Microbispora hainanensis: one gene and its partner. The protein of the gene in region 1 binds, or shares a complex with, the protein of each later gene. Links are inferred from orthologs where the notes say so. Each region holds a gene or a part of one and is shown on either strand. Other genes may lie near its edges.

What was found.
Region 2: the proteins of secG (region 1) and secY are in contact, whole or in part, in a crystal structure (PDB 5AWW), measured with the Thermus thermophilus proteins. The link is inferred for Microbispora hainanensis from one-to-one orthologs. Residues at the interface, in WP_223903268.1 of Thermus thermophilus: Tyr5, Ile9, Tyr12, Leu13, Ala16, Leu19, Val20, Val23, Leu24, Gln26, Glu27, Pro28, Gln30, Gly31, Ala32, Asp34, Leu35, Met36, Gly37, Gly38, Ser39, Ala40, Asp41, Leu42, Phe43, Ala45, Arg46, Val48, Tyr53, Thr56; in WP_096411648.1 of Thermus thermophilus: Leu14, Gln16, Arg17, Phe20, Ile34, Pro35, Pro37, Ile72, Arg108, Arg109, Asn112, Gln113, Arg116, Ile117, Ile120, Pro145, Gly146, Trp147, Phe152, Phe155, Val156, Val159, Thr160, Val162, Ala163, Gly164, Ala166, Leu167, Trp170, Glu173.

The regions. Positions count from the first base shown.
Region 1 is NZ_CP108086.1:7,586,504-7,589,320, forward strand. Bases 6-2,752 are described here. They hold secG (preprotein translocase subunit SecG), read right to left. Parts: upstream 1,621-2,752; coding sequence 1,390-1,620; downstream 6-1,389. Other genes in these bases: OHB01_RS34625 (amidohydrolase), read left to right, coding at 6-784; OHB01_RS34630 (RNA polymerase-binding protein RbpA), read right to left, coding at 967-1,314; tpiA (triose-phosphate isomerase), read right to left, coding at 1,770-2,549; OHB01_RS34645 (phosphoglycerate kinase), read right to left, coding at 2,550-2,752. In the rest of the region: more of OHB01_RS34625, read left to right, coding at 1-5; more of OHB01_RS34645, read right to left, coding at 2,753-2,817. UniProt on the Bacillus subtilis protein: Involved in protein export. Participates in an early event of protein translocation.
Region 2 is NZ_CP108086.1:3,368,831-3,371,710, reverse strand. The notes cover bases 71-2,880. They hold secY (preprotein translocase subunit SecY), read right to left. Parts: upstream 2,225-2,880; coding sequence 917-2,224; downstream 71-916. Other genes in these bases: rpmD (50S ribosomal protein L30), read right to left, coding at 2,864-2,880; rplO (50S ribosomal protein L15), read right to left, coding at 2,406-2,861; OHB01_RS16040 (adenylate kinase), read right to left, coding at 264-917; map (type I methionyl aminopeptidase), read right to left, coding at 71-177. Also shown: more of map, read right to left, coding at 1-70. UniProt on the Bacillus subtilis protein: The central subunit of the protein translocation channel SecYEG. Consists of two halves formed by TMs 1-5 and 6-10.

The sequences.
Region 1 (2,817 bases):
GGACCGGTTCCGCGCGACCTCGGTCAAGATCATGCAGGACGGCATCCCGGAGAACTTCACCGCCGCCGTCATCGAGCCCTACTGCCGCTGCGGCGGCACCGGCCTGTCGTACATCGACCCGGCGCTGCTCGGCGGGTACGTCAAGGAGCTCGACTCCCTGGGCTTCCAGGTGCACTTCCACGCCATCGGTGAGCGGGCCGTGCGCGAGGCGCTCGACGCGCTGACCGGCACCGACCCCGCCAACCGGCACCACGTCGCACACGTGCAGATCATCACGCCGCAGGACGTGCCGCGCTTCGCCGAGCTCGGGGTGACGGCCAACCTCCAGGCGCTGTGGGCCACCCACCACCTGCAGATGGACGAGCTGTGCATCCCCTTCCTCGGCGAGGAGCGGTCCTCTTGGCAGTATCCCTTCGCCGACCTCGTACGGCACGGCACCCGGTTCGCCGGGGGCTCGGACTGGCCGGTCTCCTCGGCGAACCCCCTGGAGGCCATGCACGTGGCGGTCAACCGCACCGAGCCGGGCGGTTCCGTCCACGCGACCTACCCCACCGCCCAGACCCCGTTCCTCCCCGAGCAGAGCCTCGACCTGCGGACCATCATGACGGCCTATACCGAGGGATCGGCCTGGATCAACCGCTCGCCCGCCGGGGTGATCGAGGAGGGCCGCCCGGCCGACCTCGTCGTGCTCGACCGCGACCCGTTCGCCCTCGACCCGAAGGACATCTGGACCACCAAGGTCGTCATGACGTTCCTCGACGGCGAGCCCGTGCACGGCGGATGACCGGAACGAGCGGGCCGGCCTGGACCACCGGCGACGCCGGCCCGCTCGACCACTCGTTCGCCCACATCCGCCCACATCCGCCCACATCGCCACGGCCGCTTACCGCGCCGCCGAGCGGGAGCCCGCGGACATGTGAAAGGCCCTCCCCGCCTGAGCGGAAAGGGCCTACACGGGTGTCCGGATCAGTAGATCGGGCGGGAGGAGGAGCGCAGCCGCTCCAGCGCCTCGGCGAGGATCTGCGCGCCGTCCTTGTCGCTGCGGCGCTCCTTCACGTACGCGAGGTGCGTCTTGTACGGCTCGTTCTTCGGCGGAGCAGGCGGGTTCGACTGGTCCTGCCCGGCCGGCAGGCCGCACCGCGGGCAGTCCCAGAACTCGGGAACGGCCGCGTCGCTGGCGAAGCTCGGGCGCGTCTCGTGCATGTTCGCGCACCAGAACGAGACCCGCACACGGGGGGCGGCCTCGCCGCGTTCGGCCTCTCCCATGGGGCCGGCGCCGACTCGGCTGCCACGGATCGCGTTGCCACTACCCACCGATGAACTCCTTGCTCGATCGCCCCGCGGACGGGGGGAGGTGAATCTCTGTCACGCGTGGCCGGAGGCCGTCCGCTACGGCTTGAGCAGCAGGCCCAGCGCGATGATGCAGACGAACCAGACGATGCCGGTGATGATGGTGAGACGGTCCAGGTTACGCTCCACCACCGACGAACCGCCGAAGGAGGACGAGAACCCGCCTCCGAACAGGTCGGACAGGCCGCCGCCCTTGCCCTTGTGGAGCAGGACGAGCAGCACCATCAGAGCGCTCGACAGGATGAGGGCGATGGAGATTCCGATTGTCACCGTAGACCTGTTCCTATGTCCGGGCGTGCACGACGCGTGTGCACGATGTCACCGACGTGCGGATGCACGATGTGCCATCGGCGTGACGATTCAATTGTGTTCTTCGAGGGTACGTCCTGATGTCAAGTCGCACCCCCCAAACGGCTCAGCTAACCGGCGGACTCGCCAAATCGGCAGATCTTGGCGAATTCTCCCGCGTCGAGGCTGGCCCCTCCCACGAGGGCGCCGTCGATGTCGGTCTCCGCCATGATGCCGGCGACGTTGTCCGACTTCACCGAGCCACCGTAAAGGATACGGACAACAGAGGCCACATCGTCACCGTAAAGCTCGGCGAGTCGCGTCCTGATGGCGCCGCACACCTCCTGGGCGTCCTTCGGCGTGGCGACCTCGCCGGTGCCGATCGCCCAGACCGGCTCATAGGCGATCACGATGGACTTCACCTGCTCGGCGGGCACGCCCTCCAGCGCACCGTCGAGCTGCGCCAGCGTGTGCTCGACGTGGCGGCCCTCCTGGCGCACCGGCAGCCCCTCGCCCACACACAGGATGGGCGTCAGCGAGTGCCGGTAGGCGGCCTTGACCTTGGCGTTGCACAGCGCCTCGTCCTCGCCGTGGTACTGCCGCCGCTCCGAGTGCCCCACAAGCACGTACGTGCAGCCGAGCTTGGCCAGCATGGCCCCGGAGATCTCCCCGGTGTACGCGCCGGAGTCGTGCGCCGACAGGTCCTGGGCGCCGTAGGCGATGCGGAGCTTGTCGGCGTCCACGAGCGTCTGCACGCTGCGCAGGGCGGTGAACGGCGGGATGACCGCGACGTCCGCCTTGTCGTAGTCGCGGTCGGTGAGCGTGAACGCCAGCTTCTGCACCAGGTTGATGGCCTCAAGGTGGTTGAGGTTCATCTTCCAGTTGCCGGCGAACAGCGGCTTGCGGGCCATCTACTCCTCCAGCGCCGCGAGTCCGGGCAGCGTCTTGCCTTCGAGATACTCGAGGCTCGCGCCGCCACCGGTGGAAATGTGCGAGAAGCCGTCCTCGGGCAGGCCGAGCCTGCGCACGGCCGCCGCCGAGTCGCCGCCGCCGACCACGGTGAACGCCTTGGAGTTCACCAGCGCCTCGGCCACCGCGCGGGTGCCGCCGGAGAACGCGTCGAACTCGAACACGCCCATCGGGCCGTTCCAGAACACGGTCTGCGCGTCGGCCAGTTTG
Region 2 (2,880 bases), 4.2 Mb from region 1 along the record:
GCCCTCGCCCCGGATGGCCTTCTCGGCGATGGCGTCGAGGTCGAGCGGCGTCATCCCGGGCTCGACCGACTTCCGGAGCAGCTCCAGCGTGCGCGCGACGACCAGGCCGGCCGCACGCATCTTCTCCAGTTGCTCGGCGCTCTTGATTTGAATTCCGTGCCGGTTCTTCTTGAACACGTGACGCACCCCCTCCCGAAATTGTCCCATATAAGCCTGAACGCCACCCCATGTACTGGAGTGGCGTTCCCGGCCGCGGTAATGAATCAGTCGGCGAACCGCCGCAGCGCCGACATCGCCCGCTGAGTGATCTCCTCGACCGGCCCGGTCGCGTCGACCCCCTGCAGGATCCCCTCGTCGGCGTAGAACGCGATCAGCGGCTGCGTCTGCTCCTGGTAGACCTCCAGGCGCCGCCTGATGGTCTCCTCACGGTCGTCGTCCCGCTGGAAGAGCTCCCCGCCGCAGGCGTCGCAGACGCCCTCCACGGCGGGCGGGTCGAACACGACATGCCACACCTTGCCGCAGGAACGGCACGTACGGCGGCCCGCGAGGCGCCGGACGACCTCGTCGTCCTCGACGACCAGGTTGAGGACCACGTCGAGCGCCGTGCCGAACTCGGCCAGCATCTTCTTGAGGACCTCGGCCTGGGGCACGTTGCGAGGGAAGCCGTCCAGGAGGAAGCCCTCCTGCGCGTCGTCCTCCGACAGCCGGTCGCGGACCATGGCCACGGTCACCTCGTCGGGGACGAGGTCGCCGCGGTCCATGTACTCCTTGGCGAGCTTGCCGAGCTCCGTGCCGCCGGAGACGTTGGCACGGAAGATGTCGCCTGTCGAGATTTTCGGGATCGACAGGTGCGAAGCGATGAACTGGGCCTGCGTCCCCTTACCCGCTCCGGGGGGCCCAACCAGGACGACGCGCACTATCTCAGGAAGCCCTCGTAGTTGCGCTGCTGAAGCTGGCTCTCGATCTGCTTGACCGTGTCCAGACCAACACCAACCATGATCAGAATGCTGGTCCCTCCGAACGGGAAGTTCTGGCTCGCTCCGGCCACCGCCAGCGCGATGATCGGGATGAGCGAGATCACACCCAGATACGGAGCGCCTGCGGCCGTGAGCCTGTTGAGCACGTAGCTCAGGTACTCAGCGGTCGGCCGGCCCGGACGGATGCCCGGGATGAACCCACCGTACTTCTTCATGTTGTCAGCCACTTCAGGGGGGTTGAAAGTGATGGACACGTAGAAGTACGTGAAGAAGACGATCAGCAGGAAGAACGTGGCCATGTAGACCGGGTGGTCGCCCCTGATCATGTTCTGGGCCAGCCACTCGATGACCGCGTTGGGCTTCTGGCTGTTGCCGAACAGCGTCACCAGAAGCTGCGGCAGATAGAGCAGCGACGAGGCGAAGATGACCGGGATGATGCCGGCCTGGTTCACCTTGAGCGGGATGTAGGTCGAGGTGCCGCCGTACATGCGACGGCCGACCATCCGCTTGGCGTACTGGACCGGGATCCGGCGCTGCGCCTGCTCGATGAACACGACGACGCCGATCATCACGATGCCGACGATCATCACGATGACGAACTTGAACGGGCTCTGCCGGAAGATGTTCACGAGCTCCGACGGGAACACCGCGATGACCTGAGTGAAGATCAGGATCGACATGCCGTTGCCGACGCCGCGGTCGGTCACCAGCTCGCCCAGCCACATGATCACGGCGGTGCCGGCGGTCATCGTGATGACCATGGTGATCAGCGGGAAGACGTCCTGGCTGAGCAGGATCTCCTGGTTGCAGTTCTGGAAGAGCTGCCCGCTGCGGGCCAGGGCGACGAACGCGGTGGACTGCAGCACCGCCAGCCCGATGGTCAGGTAACGGGTGTACTGCGTGATCTTCGCCGTGCCCGCCTGGCCCTCCTTCTTGAGGGCCTCCAGCCGCGGGATCACCACCGTCAACAGCTGCAGGATGATGCTCGCGGTGATGTACGGCATGATGCCGAGCGCGAACACTGAAAGTTTCAACAGGGCGCCGCCGCTGAAGAGCTGCACCATCCCGTAGATGTTGGCAGCGTCTCCCGCCTGGGCCTGCTCCAGACACAGGGCCACGTTCTGGGCGTTGACCCCCGGAGTGGGAAGCACCGAGCCAAGCCGGAACAGCACGATGATGCCCAGTGTGAAGAGCAGCTTCTTGCGCAGGTCAGGCGTCCGGAACGCCCGGGTAATCGCGGTCAGCACGGTCCCTCCTGCGCGCCAGTGACGCGGTAACGGTCGGCGATGGCCCGCAAGGCGTCCATCGACATGTCTTCCTGCCAGAGTGCTTGGTCGAACACGGGGGGACCCCCGTGCCAGGCGAACTCTAACGCACTACGGGCGCGGAGGCTCATAGTGAACCTCCGCGCCTCGCAGCACGTGATGCCTACAGCTCGGAAACCGAGCCGCCGGCCGCGGCGATCTTCTCCTTCGCGCTGGCGGAGAAGGCGTGCGCCTGCACGTTCAGCGCCACGGAGATCTCGCCGGTGCCCAGCACCTTGACGGGCTGGTTCTTGCGGACCGCACCCTTGGCCACCAGGTCGTCGAGCGTGACGTCGCCGCCCTGGGGGAACAGCTCCCCGAGCCTGTCCAGGTTGACGACCTGGTAGGTCGTCTTGAACAGGGCGTTGGAGAAGCCCTTCAGCTTCGGCAGCCGCCGCTGGAGCGGGACCTGGCCACCCTCGAAGCCCGGCATGACAGCCGTACGGGCCCGGGTGCCCTTGGTGCCACGGCCGGCCGTCTTGCCCTTGGAGCCCTCGCCACGGCCCTTGCGGGTCTTGGCCTTGTTGGCGCCGGGGGCCGGACGGAGGTCGTGGATCTTGAGCGGAGCGTTCTCGGTCATGACTAGTCGACCTCCTCAA